4 regions of the Bacillus cereus group sp. BfR-BA-01383 genome follow, and region 1 is predicted to be linked to each of the others. Evidence: riboswitches for the same ligand, from Rfam matches in the RefSeq annotation. Region 1 holds a riboswitch; each other region holds the start of a gene.

Region 1 (6,096 bases):
ACTGGTACATTCAATTACTATGTTTTCTTATGACGCTTTTATTTAATAACGACGGTAGCATTTTAATTACAACACCAATCTTAATTTTACTACTGAGAAACCTCCAATTAAAACCTCATCAACAAATCCCTTATTTATTAAGCGGTGCTTTAATTGCAACCGCATCTAGTGCACCAATCGGTGTAAGTAATATCGTAAACTTAATTGCCTTAAACATCGTCCATATGACTCTTTATATGCATACAGCTATGATGTTTGTACCTGCAACACTAGGACTATTGTTTATGTCATGGCTCATGTATACAGTTTTAAAGAAAAAACTTCCGAAAAGATTACCTGTTTCTTCATATGATATTGAAGAGATTTTCTTCACAAAGAACTTCCATCCACTTAAAGGAAAAAATTCTGTTGATACGAAACAAAAGCGTACAAGATTCATGTTAAAAGTATTAGGTTTCGTCTTCCTTATGCGCTGTCTTCTATTCGTTGCATCCTTCTTATCCATCCCAATCGAAATTGTTGCTGTACTCGGTTCACTCGTTCTTCTCATCTGGAGATGGTACTACTTACGAACAAACCCTGTCGATATTTTGAAAAAGACACCGTGGCACATTTTAATTTTCGCTTTCTCTATGTATGTAATTATTTACGGGCTTCACAACGCAGGATTAACAGCGGCACTTGTAAATTGGCTCGAGCCAGTTGTAAGTCAGCATCTACTCTATGCTAGCTTTGCAATGGGCGGACTCGTTTCCCTCCTCTCTAACGTCTTCAATAACCACCCTGCACTTATGATTGGTACAATCACATTAACAGAAATGGGACTAGATCCAGTCACATTAAAAACGATCTACCTTGCAAACATTATTGGTAGTGACATCGGTTCACTATTATTACCAATCGGTACGCTAGCTTCCCTCATTTGGATGTATATTCTGAAACAAAACAAAATTAAAGTGAAATGGAAAGATTATTTAAGCGTATCTCTCATCGTTATTCCTCTCACAACCGTCGTCACATTATTCCTCTTATACTATTGGGTACACTTATTCTTCGCCTTATAAAAAATAGAAGCCCCTTTTGCTACCGTCTTAGCAAAAGGGGCTTCTTCTATAATTAAGTTAGGTACTACAATGTGATCAATCAAGTAAAGAGGTGTAACGTGTTATTGGTATAAATGACTACCAGTGTCTTTAAATTCTTTCGCTTTCGCTTTCATACCTTTTTCAATTGCTTCTGTCGTTTCTAAATCATTTTCTTTCGCATATTCACGAATATCATGTGAAATTCTCATACTACAAAACTTCGGTCCACACATCGAACAGAAATGAGCTGTTTTCGCTCCTTCTGCTGGCAACGTTTCATCGTGATACTCCATCGCGCGCTCAGGATCTAAAGATAAATTAAATTGATCGCGCCAACGGAATTCAAAGCGTGCTTTTGAAAGTGCATCATCACGCTGATGGGCCGTTTTATGCCCTTTCGCAAGATCAGCTGCGTGCGCAGCGATTTTGTACGTAATAACACCTTCGCGAACATCATCTTTATTCGGTAAACCTAAATGTTCTTTCGGCGTTACATAACAAAGCATCGCCGTTCCAAACCATCCGATCATCGCAGCCCCAATCGCTGATGTAATATGGTCATATCCTGGTGCAATATCTGTCGTTAACGGCCCAAGTGTGTAGAACGGCGCGCCCTGACAAATATCAAGTTCTTTCTCCATATTTTCTTTAATTAAATGCATCGGTACATGCCCAGGTCCTTCAATCATAACTTGCACATCATGTTTCCAAGCAATTTTCGTTAATTCACCAAGTGTCTCAAGCTCTGAAAACTGCGCTTCATCATTTGCATCTGCAATGGAACCTGGACGTAATCCATCTCCAAGAGAGAACGAAACATCGTACTGCTTCATAATTTCACAAATCTCTTCAAAATGAGTATATAGGAAGTTTTCTTTATGATGGAATAAACACCATTGTGCCATAATTGAACCACCACGAGAAACGATACCTGTCGTACGCTTTGCAGTAATTGGAATGTAACGAAGTAATACACCAGCGTGAATCGTAAAGTAATCCACGCCTTGCTCCGCTTGCTCAATTAACGTGTCACGATACACTTCCCACGTTAAATCCTCTGCTATTCCATTTACCTTTTCAAGCGCTTGATAAATCGGCACTGTTCCAACTGGTACCGGAGCATTACGAATAATCCACTCACGCGTCGTATGAATATTTTTACCTGTAGATAAATCCATAATCGTATCTGCACCCCAGCGAGTCGCCCACGTCATCTTCTCTACTTCTTCTGCAATAGAAGAAGAGACAGCTGAGTTTCCGATATTCGCATTTACCTTCACATGGAAATTACGCCCGATAATCATCGGTTCTGCTTCCGGATGGTTAATATTCGCTGGCAAAATTGCACGACCTTCTGCAATCTCCTTACGAACAAACTCAGGCTCTACTCCTTCACGAATCGCAACATATTCCATCTCAGACGTAATAATACCATTACGCGCATAATGCATTTGCGTTACATTGGCACCTTGCTTCGCTCTAAGCGGCTGGCGATCCATTTGCGGGAAAACAGGTGTATGTTTCGAAGCCACTTTCACACCATCATCCTCTGGTTTCACTTCGCGCCCTTCGTATGCCTCTACATCCTCGCGCTCCATGATCCAAGAATGACGCGGCGTTGGAATCCCCTTTTCCAACTCCACTTTATACGCAGGATCTGTATAAGGACCGCTCGTATCATACACACGAATCGGCTTGTTTGGAACACCATTTGTATCGCTTTGTTCAATCTCACGCATCGGCACTTTCATACCCGCGCGTGGTCCATCCACATACACTTTCTTACTTCCTGGTAAACTCGACTTCAATTCAATTTGCTCAGCTGAAACAGATTGTTTCATCACCTTTGTTACCCCCCTGTTCGTGACAAGGACGAGATATGGCCAGCGCATGCCAAAATAAAAAGAGCCAGGTCCATAAAAAAATAAGGACCTGGCTCATAAAAGGCATCATTATGTAAAGCCGTTAACTTCCCTACGCTGGTACGAGCCAGATCAGGTCCAAAGGGTTAAGAAGTTCACGCGCTTCTCTCTCAGCCTACGCATACGTTAGGCACCCCTAGTTTATCACTGATTTAATTTTCAATACTTTCCCATCATACACGATAATCTGAAAAATGCAAAGGTTATTTCTTTTGTTGTTTACGGAATCATCCAAGTTAAATAATAAGCCTGTACATATGTCATAATCCCCACAATAATTACGAAGAATAAACTATGCTTCACTGTAAAGCGGAACAGATCTGATTCTTTCCCAGCAAGACCAACCGCCGCACAAGCGATTGCAATCGATTGCGGAGAAATCATTTTACCTGTTACACCGCCCGTTGTATTTGCTGCAACGAGAAGCACTTCAGATACACCGACTTGCTGCGCTGTAATTGCTTGTAAATTTGAGAATAGTGCGTTCGCTGACGTATCTGATCCTGTTAAGAATACGCCAATCCAACCTAGGAACGGTGAGAAGAACGGGAATAATCCGCCAGTTCCTGCTAGTGCTAATGCTAATGTAGAAGATAAACCAGAATAGTTTGCGATAAACGCAAATCCTAACACAAATCCGATTGATAGAATTGGCATCTTAAGTTCGTTTAACGTTTCTTTAAATGTGACTACTGCATCTTTCGCACTCATTTTCAAAATAAAGATAGAAATGATACAAGCAATTAAAATTGCTGTTCCCGTTGCTGATAATACGTCAAACTTCAAAATTGCCTCGTAAGGCGTCGGTTGATTTACAATCGGCTCTGCTTTCATTACTAAATTGTGTAAACCTGGGACTTCAAACTTAAATACAAGACTCTCTAATGCGCCGCCTGGAGCGAATAATGCTTTAAAGAAACTTTGGCTCCAAATGACTACCATCACAGTTAAAATAATAAACGGAGACCACGCTTTTACTACTTTTCCTACTGTTAGTTTCGGCATAGATGTTGATGTCGTTGTCGTTGCCGCGGCTACTTCACTATCCGCTTGTTTAGATTGATAAATCTCTTTCGGCTGCCAAACTTTTAAGAATAGCGACAAACTTACTAAACTTACAAGCGCTGACGTAATATCAGGAAGTTCTGGTCCTAAAAATGTCGCTGTAATGAACTGTGTAATTGCAAATGAGCTACCTGCTACAAATAACGCAGGCCATGTTTGTCTTACTCCTTTAAATCCATCCATTAAAAATACGATAAAGAACGGAACAAATAATGATAAGAATGGCAATTGATGTCCAGCCATTTGTCCAATTTTATGCGGATCAATACCTGTTACTTGTCCAGCAACCGTAATTGGAATGCCCATCGCTCCGAACGCTACCGGTGCAGTATTTGCGATTAAACAAAGACCTGCTGCATATAAAGGATTTAAGCCAAGACCTGCAAGAAGCGCTGCCGTGATTGCTACTGGTGCACCAAACCCTGCTGCCCCTTCCAAAAATGCGCCAAATGAAAAACCGATTAAAATAACGAGTAAACGATGATCGTTCGTAATTGATAATACTGACGCACGAATCACATCGAATTGACCTGTTCTCACAGAAATTTTATATAAAAATACCGACATAATGATAATCCAAGCAATTGGCCATAATCCGTATAAAAAACCGTATCCGGTCGCTGCCATTGCCATTGTGAATGGCATTTTATACGCGAATAACGCCACCAAAATTGTAAGTACAACTGTAATAAATCCTGCCACATACCCCTTCATGCGGAATACTGCTAAAGCTAAGAAAAAAAAGATGATTGGAATAAGTGCGACTGCTGCCGAAATCCAAATGTTACCGAACGGATCGTAAACTTGTGTCCATGTGTTCATTGTTCTCTCCCCCTAAAGAATCCCCTTTTAAATAGATATAACCTTATCAATAGACTATCAGGTCATCATACCTTTAAGTCTAAAAATAAAAACGCTCCGGAAAACGTTTTCAATAACTTCTTTTATACTTTATCATAACAATTTTTATTTAAAAAGATTTTTTTGAAAATTTCATTATTTAATGTAGAAATCTTACAAAAACGTCACGTTCTTGTAATGTTCATCGATAGGAAGCTTGCCAACATTATTGCATAATGAATGTATAACAACGGAAATTATTCATGAGGTGATACATATGAACGGAAACAAAATATTAGCTGCTTTATCATACTTTAGTGTACTATTCGCACCTATCTTATTCCCTATTATCGTATGGATTGTGGGCGATTCTGAAACAAAACCACATGCAAAACGTGCTCTATGGACACATATCATTCCAAGCATCGCTTCATTTATTGGATTAGTTATTCTAGGAATTATGGGCATCGGATCTGATCAACCAGACGTAACACTTGGAATTGGAGCAATCATCGTCTTATGTATTTGCGGAATCATTAGCTTATACTACTTCATTTGGAATATCGTAAAAGGTATTAAAGTACTGAAAGCTTAATTTTAAACAAACGTTTAATTAAAAAGGACACTTGCAAATTGCAAGTGTCCTTTATCCCGTAAACGCCCGATTGGTGTGGGCTAATAATCCGTAGGGGATGCCCCCCACTGATTAAAGTTTCACTTTATCTTCTGCGTTTTTTCTTTTTTCTCATCATTTTCTTTCGGCGCGTATTCACTTTATCCGCTATAATGTGGAGCGTACTTGCCACAACAATTCCCATTACGAACGTTACAATTTCAACCTCATGTTCCTTCGCAATTTCTATTAAATTCCCATCAAATGCTATTACATTTAATAGGAATAAAAATGGAGAAAATACGATTAACATGTATGCGATACGAATCACATCACCAAGTATAACCGTATGTGTAAAAAAGGAACGATGCGGCATCATCCTTTTATATGGATACCAAAATATACGCAGGAATCCCCATTTATTATACGCATTACTGTACGTATCTAAATCAGGTGTTAAAAATGAAGTACCTACTAAAAAGCCAATTGCAAAAGTTAATAAAAAATCAAAATTTGTTAATCCATACGAAAAAAGCAGAAACAAAACAACCGGAAGGGATATTAAGTTTAT
Region 2 (6,096 bases), on a different contig from region 1:
TCGTAATTAATGCTGGCACTAAATCAAACCCAACATCAACTACTTTCACCGTATCAGGATTACCACCATCTTCTTTTATCATCGTTTTTAAATACGCTTCACTTAAAGGTGTTCCAGAGTAACCTACTGTTTTGCCTTCTAAATCTTTCGGTGATTGAATGCCTGCTGATTTCAGCGATACGACATGATTTAACGGTGAACGTACGACAGCTCCAATTGATTTCACTGGAATTTGTTCATTTGCTCTGGCCATAACAACATCTGGCTGATAATATAGACCAACTGTCACTTTCCCTGCTGCAGCTAACGTTAATGGATCAGTCGGATTAGAAGGGAATTTAATATTTACCTTTACTCCTTCTTCTTTAAAGTAGCCTTTTTCAATTGCGGCATAAATAAAGCTATGCACCGCATTTGGATACCAATCAAGCATGACCGTTATTTCTTTCTCTTTTTTACTCTTATCTGATGCTGAATTACTTGAGCACCCTGCAATCATTGCAACTAATAATGTAAACACAAAGATGCGTTTTAAAAATTTCATGAATGCTTCCTCCAACTAATGAATTTCTTCTCTAACATAGAAATAAGTATGACGAAAAAAATAGCTAATAATGATAGCAATACAATTGGTGCAAATACACCCGCACCATCTAACTGGGTCATCATCCTTTTACTGAAATATCCAAGCCCAGCTTGTGCACCGAGCCATTCTCCAATTGCTGCCCCAATCACACTAAGCGGAACTGCAATTTTTAATGCTGAGAAAAAGTACGGAAGAGCAGAGGGCAACTTTAGCTTAAGAAAAACATCTTTTTTCGTTGCCCCATATGTAACTAAGAGCTCCTCCCACTCTTTCTTCGTACTACGCAGTCCATCATACGTATTGACTGCAATAGGGAAAAACGTAATTAAAACGGTAACAACAACCTTACTCCAGATTGTGTATCCAAACCATAAAACGAAGAGCGGGGCAAGCGCAGTAATTGGAATCGTTTGTGAGGCAACTAATAATGGATAAAATGCTCTTTCCATCCATGTACTCGCATTCATTAACATTGCTAGCCCTACGCCTAATACGACAGAAATAACAACACCTATTAAAACGACGTATAATGTTGCCGGTAAATGAACCGTAAATAATATATCTTTTAGTTTCCATATCTTCATTACAATTGCAGACGGTGACGGTAAAATGTACATCTCATCTACAATTCTTGCTCCGATTTCCCACATAACGAGTAAAATACTAGAAAGGGTAATGGCAGGAACTAATTCTTTCAATCGGTTCATCATACAAGTACCTGCCTTTGTAACATACTAAGAATCTCATCTTTCAGCGCTAACACGTCCGGTTTATATAAATCCTTTCGTGTTCGATTATGATCAAGCGGCACAATCCGCTCAGTCAATGTCGTTATCGGCTGCTTCTCCACTACTAAAATTCGATTCGAAAGGAAGAGCGCTTCTTCAACATCATGAGTGATAAATAAAATTGTTTTTTCCCACTCTTTCCATTGTTCAAACAACCATTCTTGCAAAGATGCCTTCGTTAAAGCATCCAATGCGCTAAACGGTTCATCTAACAATAATATCTCCCCGCCTGTTAATAAAGTTCGGATAAAAGATACGCGTTGTCTCATACCACCAGATAAATCTTTCGGATATTTTTTCTCGTACCCTTGTAAACCAAATTTATGTAACAGTTCTTTCGCTTTTACTTGCGCTTCTTTCTTCTGCACACCTTGGCACTCTAGCGGTAAAGCCGCATTCTCAATAATCGTCCTCCACGGCAAGAGCATATCTTTTTGGGGCATATACCCTACAGGATGACTCTTTGTTTCTGTCAGCTCTATCTGTCCAGTACTTGCCTCTTCTAAGCCCGTAATAAGGCGAAATAAAGTGCTTTTCCCGCAACCACTTGGTCCGATAATACTTACAAATTCTTTCTCTTGTATAGAAGCATTTAATTCATTGATGATTGGTTTCTCATCATAATGAAAAGAAACATTATGAAACTGTAGTATGTTCTTGCTCCTCAAAACCCCACATCTCCTTACGATAAGCCATATCCCAGAATAAATATTCAAATCGGCTGGAATATAAGAAAATCTCCTCTAATCGGTCTAGCTCTTTCTCTGGTTTTCCAACTGCCATTTCATTTAATAAATCTATTAACCAAATACAAAGGTTACCGTATTCTTCAGAACTATATCCTTGAATCCACTCTCCAAAGAACTCATGATCTCTCGCTCCAGGAATATCATTTAAACGCTTTCCAATCTCCCAATAACTCCACATACACGGAAGAAGTGCCGCTATTAATTCTGCAAGTGTGCCATTTTGAGATACAGACATCATGTAATTTGTATAGGCTAAATTTTTAGCAGATGGTTTCGCAGATTCCATCTCTTGTGCAGAAATACCAAGTCTTTTTGCATATTGTTTATGAATCGTCATTTCACCATTTAATATTCCATCAATTTGTTCAGCAAACTTTCCCATTACTTGTGGATTCGTTGCTTTTACAACACCAATCGCATATAGCTTTGCATAATCTAACAAATATAAATAATCTTGAATAATATAGTACTGGAATTTGTCTTTTTCCAACGTACCATCCCCCATACCTACTACAAACGGATGATTATGACTCATCTCCCAAACAGGTTGCACAGTTTCTAATAATCTATCGCAAAACTTCATTTCTATTTCCCCTTTCAATATGTGTATCTAAATAAAAAACCACTTCTCTATATAAGAAGTGGTTACAGCAAATAAAAGGATAATTTATTCGTTGTTCCACTTCCCTTCGCTAGTATTACCTAGATCAGGTCTGTAAGGGTTAAGGATTATTCCTCTCTCAGCACATCAAGCACCCCTAGTGGTTTCAATATGAAATTTTCAAATAAAAAAGCCCCGTTTCTATACGCAAAGAAACGGGGACTCATTGTTAGTGTCCGAAGTGCTTCCCTACGCTAGCATAATCTAGATCAGGTAATAAAAAGGATCAAAGGCTTACGGCCCACTCTCAGCTGGCAACACCAGCTCTCCTAGCAAACTATAAAATTATCACTGTCAGTATAACACCGTAATAAGACATCATCAACTGTTTTAATTTTCTTAATTGTCAATGAAATAATTGAACTATACAATAATTATATTCCATTTTAGAAAATAACATCCTAATGAATTGGATAAAAAGGAATCATTATACTCAAAAAATTTATTTTTATATTGATTTCATATTACATTTATGTGAATACACCCCCTATATTATATATTTATACTATAATAAAATTACAACTATACAACTAGAGGAGGTCTCTATTATATGAATATGAAAGCTACTGCTCTAACAGCAACTACTGTCGCAATTGCTTCTTTACTACCTTCTATGGGAGAAACAAATATACAAAAAGCAAATGCTGAACAATTATCTAATGTTAAAACTGGATATGTCAAAGTCGATCAAGCAGCTTTACATAAAGAAGACAATACAAATAGCACATCTATTGATAAAATCCGCTTTAATACGAAAGTGAATATACTTGAAACAACGAATGATTGGTATAAAGTATCTGTTAATAATAAAGTAGGTTACGTACAAAAAGATGCTATTCTACTAAAAAACAAACTTCAATCTAATAATCAATACATCGTCAATGCTAATGCATTAAACCTTCGCTCTGAACCTAATTTAGAATCTTCAATTTTAGATGTATTACCAAATGGTAAGTTTGTTACCATTCAAGGAGAGCAAGGTGACTGGTATAAGATTTTACATAATGGTCAAACAGGTTATGTACAAAAAGCATTCATATCTAATGGCTCACAGCCTTTAGTAAAAGGAATTACAGTTCAAAATAATACGAAGTACACAGTTGCAACACCAAAACTTAATGTACGTAGTAATGCTAGTACAAGTAGTACTCTACTTGGTTCATTACAAAATGGTACACAAGTGCAAGTAGTAGAAACTGTAGGAACTTGGTATAAAATTCGTTTTGGTACAGGATACGGATATGTGGCAAAACACTATGTAGTACAAAATCAAAATCAACCGCAATCACAAGCTAAAACAACTCAATCTTCAGCAATTCCAGCAGTTTTCAAATTCCCTACTCAAGGAAGAGTTAGCTCAACCTTTGATATGCGTTGGGAACAAATGCATTATGGTATAGATATTGCAGCACAAGGTAACGTCTCTATTCAAGCTGCTGCTGCAGGTAAAGTTGTGAAATCTTATTATTCAGCTAGTTACGGTAATGTCGTCTTCATCGCCCATCAAATAAACGGGAAATTATATACAACCGTTTATGCTCATATGAAAGATCGTACTGTACAAGCTGGGGATCAAGTACAAACTGGGCAATTAGTAGGTCATATGGGAAACACAGGTCATTCATACGGACAACATCTCCATTTTGAATTACATAATGGGGAATGGAATTTTGAAAAAACTAATGCAGTAAATCCACTGCCATATTTAGTTAGGTAAATTGTATGCCACGCAATATACCTCTCTTAATTGAATACTTAGCCTTTTTAGGTTTAATCTGTTGTTTAATCATTTATAATACGAACACAGTATTTTTATCTATTATCATTGCTTTTGTTGCTTTAGAAATTATGATGGAATCATTTCAAGTGCAACTAAAACAAAAAATTGCCCATATTTATAATGCTATTTTTCTATTAAGTGCCCTTATAACAAATGTTATTAGTAATGGCTTTTATTTATCTACTGTACTTCCTGTATTCTTTATGGCTATTTTATTATTCATAGCTAGATACATTAATGTCCCTAATAACAAAAAACTTGAACAAGAAGCTTAGAAAGAGGAGACACTGTGTACCAATATTTCAAAGATAATCCAATGAAATATATATTGAATTTATATAAAAAAATGAATACTTTTTTTGGTATACAAGGAAGTTATACTGCACAACTTCTCCTTTATGGAATGTTATTTCTTATCTTAGTTACTTTCTCCTTGTTTTACTAACAAAAAAGGATCTCACATAAACTTGAGATCCTTTTTAATTTATATTAATTTTTTATATGAAAAATTACTGTTTATCCACAAGCATATTTTTCATAAATAAAACTAAGATTATATTTTTTCTCTAAGCTCATTCTTTGTTCATCGTCGCACCAATAAAAAAGAATATCATGAATCGTTGCATAACGCTTATTTTTAAGAAATAGTTTAAAGAATGATGGTAAACAATCATGTAATTGTATAAATATATAATTGCGTAGTATTTCTTCCTTGTATTCAATGCCCTTACAAATATACAGTAATTCTTCACAATAATATGCATGCTGTGGAACTTGGATCATTTCGAAAAATGGTACATAAGAAAGTAACTTTCCGATAAAATGACCATAACGATCCATTACCCCTATCGTCATATGTTCCATCATTTCTTTCATTACATATAAATAATCATCTACATGCGTTGTCTTTAATGGGTCTAATCGATCTGAAATTTGAGAAAGTACAGCTCTTTGACAAGCTAAAACTACTTGACTCGGTCCATAATATGATAGAAAGTCTGTACACTTGCGATACTTTCGTAATAAGTCATGTGTATATAAATCATACACAAAAGTATTACAATACATCGCTAGACTCATCATATCACTATTTAACTGCTCTTTTGACAGTAGCTTTGCTCTCTTACACATATAAAAGAACGTAAATTCCAATACTTCTTTATGGGATAATAAATGTTTACAATCTTTTATACATTTTTCATTAAATTTAACTCTATCCCAAATTTCTACATCCTTATCTGTTAATTCACCAATACGATATTTAATAATTAAGTAGTTCAAAGCAACCGCTTGCGTCAAAAGATCCCATTTTTCATATTCCAATGAAGTTTGGACAAATTCATCTAGCCCTTGCGCTATCATAAAAGTGTTTGCCTCTTCGTACCAACCAATCTCTTGGCATAAACGAAGGATACGTACTAAAGTTGGAATTTCATCTTTATGAAACTGCGGTAAATTCTTTACTTTATTCATACCATATACGATAAATGCCGCTACATTTTCTTCTTTATAAAATTCTTTTTCTTTCCACA
Region 3 (6,096 bases), on a different contig from region 1:
GCAGCACAAGTGCAACAAAAAAATGATGCAGTCAAAAAAGAAGTAGCGAAGCCAGTTGTACAAGGTGAAAAATTACCAAACACAGCATCAAATAATGTAGCAATGATGGGACTAAGTGCCTGTCTTGTAGCAATAGGTACATTATTTGGTTTGAATCGTCGCAATAAAGTTAATGCGGGATAAAATATTGTCCTATAAAGAATGGGATAATTTCATATATTAAAAATGGTAGGTTATTCCTACCATTTTTTGCATGGAGGGATGAAACATGAAGTTACGCAATTATATCGGTATCATATTGATGGCTATAGGGCTATTCATGGGATCCTATTACGCTGTGGAATGGTATAAAGGAAAAAGCTCTGCTCAAGAATTAACGAAAGAAGAAATAAAGAGCCTTAAAAACATACAACATAATCAACTTTCTCATGAAAAACCTGTAACTTCCCAAGTACCTTCTTCTCAAACACAACATAAAGAAGGAGAAAAGGTAGCGATGTTAAATATACCGAAAATAAAGAAGAAGTTTTCTATATATTGGGGAGCGAATGACGCCACTTTGAAAAAAGGAGTGGGTATGTTCGTTAGTGATGTAACGACAACGCCATCTGGCGGGGGACATACTGTACTGAGTGGGCATCGAGATACTGTATTTACAGATTTAGGAGAGTTAAAAGAAAAGGATACCCTTATTTTAGAGTATGATAATAAAACTTACACATATGAAATTCAAAAAATATGGATTACCTATGCGGATGATCGTACTGTTATTATAAAAAAAGAAGAACCAATATTAACACTGACGACTTGCTATCCATTTGATTATATAGGGGATGCACCAGATAGATATATTATCGAGGCGAAATTAACTGCTAGTCATTCAAAATAAAATTATAGTTCCTGAAAGCGGGAGGGGATACATAAATTATGTCAAAAAACATTTTAATTGTTGAAGATGAAGATATTTTGCGTGAAATATTAAAAGATTATTTTTTGAATGAACAATATGTAGTGTTTGAAGCAAGAGATGGGAAAGAAGCTTTAGTTTTATTTGAAGAAGAAGAGGTTGATTTAGTTATTCTAGATATTATGTTACCGGAACTCGATGGATGGTCTGTTTGCCGAAGAATTCGTAAGACGTCCGGGGTTCCGATTATTATGCTGACGGCACGTGTTGATGAGGATGATACGCTCCTTGGTTTTGAACTTGGAGCAGATGATTATGTAACGAAGCCGTATAGTCCGCCAATTTTATTAGCAAGAGCGAAACGATTGTTAGAAAGTAGAAAAGTAACAAAGCAACTTTTAGAGAATGAAGATGATACGCTATCAATTCACGGTATTCACGTCCATTTTCCGTCACGCACCGTTACAGTAGATAAGGCAGACATTAATTTAACACATACAGAATTTGAAATATTAGCGTATTTCATGAAAAATCAAGGGATTGTTTTAACACGGGAGCAACTCATTTCAAGAATTTGGGGATATGAATTTGTTGGTGATGATCGAACGGTTAATAGCCATATTCGTAATTTACGAAATAAATTAGGAGAGAAAGCAAAGTACATTACAACTGTAGTACGGACAGGTTATAAATTTGAGGGGAATGTATGAGGAAAGGAATTGTACTCAAATTATTTACTCTTACAACAGCATTATGCATGCTCATTTTAGCGACGATATTTATTGGACAAACGATATTTTTCAAGCAATATTATGCGAATCGAAAAGTAGAAGATATTAAAGTGAATTTAAATGCCTTTGAGAAGAATTATTTAAATTATACAGGAAATGCAGAAGAAATTCAGAACTTGGAGCAAGATTTTTTAAGGGAAAATAATACGTGGATTACGACATTAGATCAGAATGGGAATTTAAAATATGCAGAGGATTTTTATTTTGAGATAACGATAGACCGTAGGCAACAGAAGAGCTTTGGACAACAAATATTCAAGATGCCCTTATACAACCTCATCAATATAGAGGAGATTGATAATAAAGCAGTAGATCAGTTTTTAGGACAAGAAATTTATTTTTCTGGAGTGAAAAAAGAAGATAGTTTTATTCCATTCTCTTTCTCGTTAGTTAAGCAGAATTTAAGCGGATCTAATAAACCGTTAGAAAAAGCATTTAATGAGAAAATGAGTAAATTAAATGAGGAGAAAAAGAAAGCAGCTGAGGAGCAAGTTACTAAGGAAAAGAAGCCGGTCGTTCAGGAACAAGCTGCCCAAGAATCAGGTATTTATATAGGAGGGCGTGTTACGAAAGTACAGTTTCCTGATGTAAAAGGCCTCGTAAATCCAATTTATAAAAACACTTTATTTTTGGATAGTATAAAGGAATTTCAAACGGATTTATTACTAAAAGAGAGTAATAAAATACAATATTCAACACAAACAATGGATTATGAAAAAAATGATATAAAATATAAATTATTAATGAAACCGATAAAAGAAAAAGACGGATCAGTGACATATATATGCAATGGCATCTTTGCAACCAGTCGATGAAGCTGTACAAATGGTGCAAGATTATTACATCTACATCATTGCATTTGTAGTCATTCTCATTTTCCTAGCTTCGTTCTATTACTCAAAACAAATTGCCAAACCGTTATTAAAAATAAATGATACAACGAAAAAAATAGCTCATCTAGATTTCACAGAAAAAATACCGATTACTTCAAAAGATGAAATTGGGGATTTATCGAAAAATATTAATGTGCTATCGAATAAACTCCATTCGCATATTGGACAGCTGGAACAAGATATTGAAAAGGAAAGAAAGCTAGAAAAGACGCGGAAAGAATTTATTTCTGGTGTTTCACATGAATTAAAAACACCGCTAAGTATTATGAAAAGCTGTATTTCTATTTTAAAAGATGGGGTAGCTGAACATAAAAAAGAGTACTATTTTCAAGCGATGGAACGAGAAGTAGACAAAATGGATATGTTAATTTTGGATATGCTTGAGTTAGCTAAATTTGAGTCAGGTACATATAAAATGAAAAAGGATTCATTTTATATTGATACAGTAATTGAAGATATATGTGAACATCTTTCTGTGGAAATAGAGAAAAAAGAACTGCGTGTTCATAAAAATATACGTTCATTTGAAGTGATTGCAAATCAAAATCGGATTGAACAAGTCATCGTGAACTTTATTACGAATGCAATACGATATACACCAAATAAAGAGGACATTATTATTTCTACAATAGAGCAAGAGGATCGTATAAAAGTGTGTATTGAAAATAAAGGTACTCACATCGAAGAAGAGCAATTAGATAAGATTTGGAATCGTTTTTACCGTGTGGATGCAGCTCGTCAGCGTTCGCAAGGTGGAACGGGGCTTGGGCTTGCAATTTCAAAGAATATTTTAGAATTGCACGATGCTGAATATGGGGTAAAGAATACAGAAGATGGTGTATTATTTTATTTTTATTTACCGAAAAAAGCGTAGACAATATATGTTACGCTTTTTTAATTTAATTTCATATTATCTTTACCTAATCTTTATTTTTAAACAGTATACTTTGAATAGAAAATGAGGTTATGTAAGGAGTAGATTAGCCGTGAATAGCAATTTACTAGGTGTGATCGTATTTATTTTCTTTTGTGCATTTATTGTATTTTTAATTGATATTACGATATGAAAAAAGAGCGCTAATTAAGCGCTCTTTTTGTTTGAATTTAGTTGATAAGCACCGATGCTTTTGAATAAGCGTGGTGAAGTTGTAAATAAAAGAATTAGTAATACAGTACATAGTATGAAAGAACCGATCATAGTACTGCCGTTTACAATTAATGAATATAGCACAGCTGATTGACCTTTCGGTGCATATTGCCCCCAGAAAATAATACCGGCGATAAAGTGACAGAAGTAGCGAGCTAGACTACCGATAAATGTAGCAAGGATAATATAGGAAATTGTTTTCTTTCTTTCACCGTTAATTAAGCTCTGCTGAATTTGCTTATAAAAGAGTCCAGCAAATCCGATAAAGGCAAAGGCAATGAAGTACTCAATGAATGCTTGAATAGGTGTTAAAATGTAAGCATCACCTACAACAATTTGTAATAGTCCCCAAATTAAGCCTCCTAAGAAAGCCATTTTGAAGCCCCAGCGGTATGCGATAATAAAAATAGGAATCATTGCAAATGAAATGGAACCACCTGTTGGAAGTTTAAGTGATAATGGTAAAATGTCGATAATCATGGCGAAGGCTGCAAGAATAGCAGATTCGATCATCGCTTGTAAATTGGTGTTACGCATGTTGTCTCCCCCTAAATCCAAGTTGCACAAAAAAGAACATTATCATAGGAGGATACGAAATACGTAAATAAAAAAGAGGTATGTATTTCGGACGTTTGCACAATCCCTGCGTTAGCATTAACTAACAGGTTCAAAGGGTCGGAACGAAAATGTTCCCTCTCAGCGGTAAGGCTCCCCCTGTGATAACGAGATTCTTTATTTGCTATTGTTTATTGTAAGCGAAATGGATGAGAATGGCAAATGAAGCTTGTATGACAATAAGTGAAATATAATTGTATTGAAATGTTAATAAATATGAAGCAAAAAGATATAGTCCAAGTGAAATAGAGTATGATATAATTGTTTGAAAATAATTATCATTCTCTTCTGAGGGGGAAGGTTATGAGCTTAGTAGATATTAAAATTGGTGAGAAAGTGTTAGTAAAAAGTATTCAGTCGTTAGATCATTTATTAAAGAGAAGACTAGCTGCTTTCGGCCTTGCGGAAGGAAGCGAGCTTCGCATAAAACAGAAAGCGATGTTTAAAGGTCCTTGTACATTGGAGTGTCGCGGACAGTTAATTAGTATTCGTCATTGTGACGCGAAAATGATAAAGGTGGAATTAGCGTGAATAAGGTTGCTTTGCTAGGAAATCCGAATACAGGGAAAACATCATTATTTAATGCACTTACTGGTTCTTATGAGTATGTAGGAAACTGGAGCGGTGTAACAGTAGAAAAAAAGGTTGGTAAATTAAAAGATAAGCAAGGAACATTAATTGATTTACCAGGCGTTTATGATTTAAATCCAGTTTCACGTGATGAAGGTGTCGTTACAAACTTTCTACTAACAGACGAATTTCATCATATGTTAAATATAGTGGATTCTTCGCAATTTGAGCGAAATATGCATTTAACGTTGCAATTACTTGAATTTGGTAAGCCAGTTTCAATTGGTTTAAATATGGTTGATGTGGCAAAGCAAAGAGGAATTGTTATTGATGTAAAACGATTATCAGAAATATTAGGTGTAACAGTCGTCCCTGTCATCGCAAGAACCGGAAAAGGCTGTGAAGAATTACTTACTACTCTTCATGAAGAGAAACAAAAAGAGAAAAAGCCATTCATTATTTCATATGGTGTACAAATGGATGAGGGGATCGGCGAGGTAATTTCTCTTTTAGAGACAGCAAATTATGAGCATCCAAGATGGTTAGCCCTTCAATTTCTAAGCAATAACGAAGTAGTAGAAAAAGAAATGAAAGCACTGCCAATTTATAAGGAACTTGTAGCCGTTCGATCTCGCTTAGAAGGAAAACTTGATTGTACGTTGGAGGAGCATATTTACAAGACTCGTGAAGCGTATATTGAAAAGTTAAAAACAAATGTTATGAAGCATGAGAAAGAAGGGAAAATTCCTTTTTCGGAAAAAATTGATAGGTTAATTACACATAAAATTTTAGGACTTCCAATCTTTTTAGCAGTTATGTTTTTTATTTTTCAGGTTACGTTTACGTGGATTGGGACACCGTTATCTGATATGTTAGATGGTTTTTTTGGTGGGCAGCTTACAGATTGGGTAACAGCTGGACTCACAACTGTTGGAGCTTCTGATTTTATTCAAGCGCTCGTTACAGAAGGTATTATTGCCGGTGTTGGTGCAGTATTAGTATTCGTGCCACAAATCTTTGCACTATTCTTTTTCATTTCATTATTAGAAGACTCAGGATATATGGCGCGCATTGCAGTTGTTATGGACCGTATTATGGAGTACTTTGGCTTGAACGGGAAAGCATTCATTCCAATGATTATTGGTTTTGGATGTAATGTGCCAGGTATTATGG
Region 4 (6,096 bases), on a different contig from region 1:
ACACAAAAGCCACGACACTCACGCATCGCGGCTGAATATATACATGTAATAATAAAATATGTAAAGTAGAACAACCTCATCATACTCCAACTAAATTAAAGTACCAAATGCTAAAATAAGTTTTTTACTAATACTTACCCTCATTCTAATTAACTTAAACCCTGGTGATTTAATTCAAATTGTACTTGTTGAAGTAATTGGTACAGTAGACATTCGTTCTGCAGCTTTAACGGTTGCACAAATTCATTAATAAAAAAACAATGCTAGCCAATTAACATTTAATTTTTCTTATACATGCCAAAATATATTTTTATAGATTTGACACACATTTAAATCGGACAAGCATATGCTATTTTATGAGGCCCCCACTCATAGAAAACTATCTTTCTAATCTAAGAGCACGCATACATGTGTGCTCTTAGATTGTTTACAATGAATATTAATTTTCTCAATTCACTAATGGAAAAGCATTAATAAGAATATCTGTATATTTATCGAATATAGTTTTAAATTCTTATAAAACTATATAATTTTGGAGTTGGTTAATACGTTACAAAAAACTGACCATGTAATTATTATGGTCCCTCCACTTTCAAAAGTGTTTGTTACATTTTTCTCATCATCAGGAGAACCTATTTCATCACAAGTTTTGTCTAATACATCTCCATACCCTATATCAATGTATGCACTTAATGAACTTGAAAGTGAATTATTTGAAGTCGAGTTAAAACCAATACCACTTCATTTAAACCACGAATAATGGAAGTCACTTTACTACTCACATAAGAAACTAAGGTAGTAGTCTTTTTAAAATCACTATTTTATTAAATTCCACATATACAATCGCTTGTCCATTTCGCTTTGCTCTATCATTGCATTTACTATTAGTAACACGAATTTTTCAGAGGTGAATTATATTGGACAAGTTTTTATCCTCCGCTGCATTAAATCCAGGTTCAATCGGACCTACACTCCCACCTATGCAACCTTTTCAATTTCCAACAGGTCCCAACAGGTACTACTGGTTCAACTGGTTCAACTGGTAACACTGGACCGACGGGTATTACAGGACCTACTGGCGATACTGGGCGCCTACCGGAATCACGGGATCGACTGGGCCAGGCCATTTCAAGCTATAAAAAACGATATTGATCAAGTTATACCTATCCTTACCGACGTAATTGTTACCTTTGAAATCGAATCATTTGATTTTGCAAATGAATACAACAATGTTAATAACCTTAATTTTTCCATATAATTCTTACTTCCTTTCTTCATTTGTCTTGATCATCAAAAAACTATAAAAAAAGGTATTGTCTATACCTATGTATAGCAATACCTCTACTCTTTATCCAATTACATCTTTTACATCAGTATTCACTGGCCACTTTTCTAATGTATAAGCCATATCCCAAAATGAATATTCATATTGACTACTAATAATAAAATGCTGTTTCATACGATTACGATCTGCCTCTGTTACTGTCTCAGCTATAGCATCTAACCGAGCGATCTGTTCCTCAACTAACGTGCGGAACCAATCAGATCCATAAGCAGAAATCCATTCTTGATAAATTGGCTCTTCAGGTTGACACACTTTTAAACGTTCACCAATTTCATAATATAACCAGTAGCAAGGTAAAATAGCTGCAATAATATCCCCTAAATGCCCTTCATACGCAGCACGGTACATATGTGAAGTATACGCATATGCAGTTGGCGCAGGGATAAAATGATCTTTTTCTTCTTTTGTAATCCCTAGCTTTTTGGCAAAATTCTCATGTAATGATAATTCCGCCTCATACGTATTTTGAGCATGGTGCGCCATACGGGCAGTCGTTTCTAATTCAAGAGCTTTTGCAGCTCCTAAAGTTTGTACTCTAGCAAAATGACTCAAATAATATGAATCTTGAAGCACATAATAGCGAAAACTAGCTAAATCTAACGTTCCTTCGCCAAGTTTTTTTACAAAAGGGTGATTAAAACTAGCTTCCCAAATTGAATCTACTTCTTTGCGTAATGATTGTGAAAAAGTCATTTAAATCCCTCCAATAATTTATAAAACATAAATATTTATCCCATTTATTAAAGCTGTAAAATAAAAAAACTTTCTTTACAGGCGTAAAGAAAGTGAAATAGACATTATAAATATCTTGATTACATATTATCAGTCTTTCCCACTTCCCTACGCTGGCATTAACCAGATCAGGTACTAAGAGTCTCAAAAATACATTTGATCTCAGCCTATAAAAGGCCCCCCTAGTGGATAAATATTTAGTTGTCGTATTGTAATTATCATAGCATACTTCGCGGAACTATCAAAAGTTTTAATTGCACAATTATTTTAAAAACCTTCTTCTTTCCTTACTTTTAATGAAGTTTCAATTATCATATCTAATAGTTTACTATAATTAATCCCCGCAGCCTCTGCACTTTTTGGTAATAAACTTGATTTCGTCATCCCTGGTAATGTATTAATCTCCATTACATATGGAATTCCGTCCTTCACCATCATATCAACCCTTGCATAAACACTACATTTTAATGCTTTATAACAAGCCAGTGACGCTTTATTTACACGTTCCTGTATTTCAGCTGGAAGTTCTATAACTTCTTCAATTGTACTAACATCATCATATTTTGCATTGTAGTCAAAAAACTCGGCTGCATGTCGAATTGAAATAATCGGTAACTGTTGCCCATCAAAAATGGAACATGTAATCTCTTCGCCTTTTATATACTTCTCAATTACTACTTCTGAATCCCATTCAAATACAGTTTCCAGCATTGTAATTAATTCATTTTTATCCTTGACGATCTTTACTCCAACACTCGAGCCGCCAGAGTTAGGTTTTACCACTAACGGAAATCCTAACTTCTCTAACTCTTCAAGATTTAGATCCTCCATTTTTGTAAGTTCAATCCAATCGGGTGTTTCTACTCCTTCATAGCGCAAAATCTTTTTTGAAAGATTTTTATCCATACATATACCGCTAGATAACATATTGCTACCGCTATAAGGAATACCTAAACTCTCAAGCGTTCCTTGAACTGTACCATCTTCTCCGTATTTTCCATGTAATGCGAGTAGCGCAAAATCAATGTCTTTCGCTTTTTCAATTAAATCCATTTTTTCATTTAACGTAATTGGAACTATTTCATACTTACTTTTATCTAAATGTGCAATCATTTCATTCCCAGTCATAATTGAAACTTGTTTTTCAGAGGATACTCCTCCCATAATAACGCCAATTCTCATTTTCTCAACTCCAAATTTCATTTTTTAGTGTATCACCAATTATTTGAATCCCGCTAACTATTTCCTTTTCTTTCAAACGTGAAAAGCCTAATCGGAAGGTATTCGCTCCCCCACCATCAGAATAAAAAACATCTCCAGGAGAAAACGTTACGCCTTTCTCATAACACTTTTGTAAAAGTGTGCGGGCATTAATTATTTCTTCTAACTCTATAAATAAATGAAGTCCACCATCTCCAGTCATTCTTTTAAACGGAATGTACTGATTACATGCCTCAACAGCTAACTCATATTTTTTCTTATAAACAGATCTTGCTTTTTTTAAATATTTTTCAAAATACCCTTCATGTAAATATTGATACAGAACAGCTTGATCTAACGTAGAAGTATGAATCGTTCTTGCTCTTTTTACACTTTCTAAATAATGTATCAGTTCTTTATCTGAAATGATCCAACCTACTCGTAAACCAGGGAAAAGTACCTTTGAAAAGCTACTAATATAAATTACATTATTACCAGCCCCAGCAAAAGTTAATAATGGTGCTAAATGTGAGCCTGAATAACGTAATTCTTCATTAAACCCATCTTCAATAATCGGAATCTTATATTTTGAAAATAATCTCATCAGTTCCGTTCTTTTCTCCGAACTCGTAACTATACCGGTTGGATTATGATAAGAAGGAATTAAATAAGCAAAATCAAAATCCTTTTCACGTAAACTTTTTTCTACTTCATTCGTATCAATACCATCCTCATTCATATTAATCCCATGAACTTCAAGTCCATGCAAGCGAAAAAGCTTCAGTGCAGCATGGTGAGTTGGATTCTCACAAATAACACGCCCTGATTTCTTCGATAAAGAAGATAGTACAATATCTAACCCTTCTGTAAATCCATTTGTAATTAAAATATCTTTGTTCGAAATATCTACACCTTTCATTTCCATGTAATGAAGTAGATAATTCATTAAAGGTCGATAACCTTTTGCATATCCGTAATTCAATACGATATCTCCTTCAATGGACATACGAGTAAGAAAAGCTCTTTTGAAATTTTCAACATCAAATAGCTTTTCGTCCGGGGCTATACTATTAAAAACAATCATTCCTTTTTCCCAGCGAACTCCATGTTTCATTAAATCTAATTCATCCGCTAATGCGGTAACTGTATTAAGTCTATTTTTCCAATCTATTTCAACAGACGAGGTGTTACTTATATCCACCTTCGCAACAAAATTTCCTTTTCCTTTAACTGCATAAATGAGCCCTTCTTGTTCTAAATCCGCATAAGCAGAGAGTACTGTATTTCTGCTCACTGATAATAATTCGCTCAGTTCCCTTGTTGATGGGATTTTTTGGTTCCCTAACAAATGCCCTTTCATAATCATCTTTTTCAAATAATCCTTTAATTGAATATAAACGGGACGATCTTTTACAACTTTAAAATCCTTAAACAATTCCTTACCCCCTGCAATTATTTTTGCATATTTATTTCATTCTCAAAAGGTCCACTACATATGTATTTTCTATAATGGGCGGTACGGTCTTACAAATCTTTTCGGTATAAGTTAATTACATCTTTTAAAGCTGCTGCTGCAGCTCCGCGTGGATTAGATGCTCCACCAATTGTAGTAACTTGCCCCATCGTATCTGTAAAAAACGTTATTCCCTTTTCTGTCCCATTTACTTTTGCAAGTGGGTGTTCCTGTTCTATTTCATAAGGTTCAACATTAAGGTTCACATTTCCATCCTTATCTTTATACGCTGATGCAATTAATTTAATAAACTTATTTTGTTCCTTAGCATTTCGTATTTGTTGTTTTGTAACGTTTTCGATTCCTTTTACATGTATATCTGTAAGCGTATTCTCTACTCTCATTAAACTGTTTGTCAAAAGTAACAATTTACATGCACTATCGGAACCACTTATATCTAATGTTGGGTTCGTCTCAGCAATCCCTTTATTTTGCGCTTCTTGTAAAGCCTCTTCAAATGTCATATCTGCTTCATACATTTTTGTAAGAATATAATTAGTCGTCCCGTTTAAAACTCCTTCTATTTTTTCAATATTGCAACCAGCTAAACTAAATTGTCCAATATCTAATGTCGGTAGTGCCGCGGCAGTTGCACCACTATATCGAATTCGTACATTAGCCTGCTTTGCTGCTTCCTTTATTTCTCTCCAGTTTGTAACGAGTGCTCCTTTTGAAATTGCAACTATATCCATATTTTTCTTAATTGCTTGTTTTATATATTGTTTCCCTGGATTTCCATCTTTAAGATTTGTAACAGTTGATTCTACCAATACAGAACCACTTATGTTATTTGTTGCACGTTCTTTCGGATGATGCTCTATATATTTTTCAATCGCAGCAGTACCGTCACCATACATCAATAAATGATGAATAGACAAACCTTCCTCATTATGTATTGCAATATTTCTACCTAATACACCACTTACAACTAAATCTATTCCATATGTTTCATTTATATATAAATATTTTTCATGTAATAATTTAATAAACTCTTTTCCTACTGTCCCATATCCTGACAATACAACTTGAATCTTCATAATATCCCCCCATATTTTTCTACCAAATCCCTCTTCCAATATAATATAAAGCGCCCTCGAATTCCATCGAGAGCGCTTTATCATTATCTATTTCGGTATACGTGGTGATGTTTTTTTGTTGATAAATATTATTTCAGACAAGGTGTTCCTTTATAGAGCGTACTTGAAATGCTACAAAAAGTCCGTAAAGAAAAGGAAGTTCAAAATAGTTCACTTCAAAATTCGAATACGATTTAAGAAGCTAGTGAAACTCTGCTAGATGAAGTAAT

What was found. A riboswitch is a leader RNA that binds a small molecule or an ion and turns the genes downstream of it on or off. The one in region 1 is predicted to bind thiamine pyrophosphate.
Region 2: linked by a shared signal. The riboswitch ahead of tenA (thiaminase II) and the one ahead of thiC (phosphomethylpyrimidine synthase ThiC) in region 1 are both predicted to bind thiamine pyrophosphate.
Region 3: linked by a shared signal. The riboswitch ahead of thiT (energy-coupled thiamine transporter ThiT) and the one ahead of thiC (phosphomethylpyrimidine synthase ThiC) in region 1 are both predicted to bind thiamine pyrophosphate.
Region 4: linked by a shared signal. The riboswitch ahead of tenA (thiaminase II) and the one ahead of thiC (phosphomethylpyrimidine synthase ThiC) in region 1 are both predicted to bind thiamine pyrophosphate.

What each region holds. Positions count from the first base shown of each region.
Region 1 covers NZ_JAKUFP010000036.1:23,583-29,678, reverse strand. The annotation lists gene MR065_RS22825 (arsenic transporter) at 1-1,064, shown strand, start outside; gene thiC (phosphomethylpyrimidine synthase ThiC) at 1,166-2,926, opposite strand; TPP riboswitch at 3,040-3,155, opposite strand; gene lldP (L-lactate permease) at 3,227-4,894, opposite strand; gene MR065_RS22810 (magnetosome magnetite crystal formation protein family) at 5,190-5,507, shown strand; gene MR065_RS22805 (metal-binding protein) at 5,632-6,096, opposite strand, start outside.
Region 2 covers NZ_JAKUFP010000050.1:12,458-18,553, forward strand. The annotation lists gene MR065_RS25170 (ABC transporter substrate-binding protein) at 1-544, opposite strand, end outside; gene MR065_RS25175 (ABC transporter permease) at 541-1,293, opposite strand; gene MR065_RS25180 (ABC transporter ATP-binding protein) at 1,293-2,042, opposite strand; gene tenA (thiaminase II) at 2,011-2,706, opposite strand; TPP riboswitch at 2,791-2,893, opposite strand; TPP riboswitch at 2,954-3,065, opposite strand; gene MR065_RS25190 (SH3 domain-containing protein) at 3,335-4,501, shown strand; gene MR065_RS25195 (hypothetical protein) at 4,507-4,839, shown strand; gene MR065_RS25200 (DUF3965 domain-containing protein) at 5,081-6,096, opposite strand, start outside.
Region 3 covers NZ_JAKUFP010000002.1:50,232-56,327, forward strand. The annotation lists gene MR065_RS02445 (LPXTG cell wall anchor domain-containing protein) at 1-183, shown strand, start outside; gene MR065_RS02450 (class D sortase) at 269-889, shown strand; gene MR065_RS02455 (response regulator transcription factor) at 928-1,617, shown strand; partial or broken gene MR065_RS02460 (sensor histidine kinase) at 1,614-3,465, shown strand; gene thiT (energy-coupled thiamine transporter ThiT) at 3,673-4,296, opposite strand; TPP riboswitch at 4,361-4,463, opposite strand; gene MR065_RS02470 (FeoA family protein) at 4,657-4,884, shown strand; gene feoB (ferrous iron transport protein B) at 4,881-6,096, shown strand, end outside.
Region 4 covers NZ_JAKUFP010000022.1:62,866-68,961, reverse strand. The annotation lists partial or broken gene MR065_RS27480 (exosporium leader peptide-containing protein) at 918-1,121, shown strand; gene tenA (thiaminase II) at 1,349-2,038, opposite strand; TPP riboswitch at 2,166-2,271, opposite strand; gene MR065_RS18835 (D-alanine--D-alanine ligase) at 2,345-3,259, opposite strand; gene pdxR (MocR-like pyridoxine biosynthesis transcription factor PdxR) at 3,264-4,712, opposite strand; gene MR065_RS18825 (homoserine dehydrogenase) at 4,802-5,827, opposite strand; partial or broken gene MR065_RS18820 (DUF3914 domain-containing protein) at 5,987-6,064, shown strand.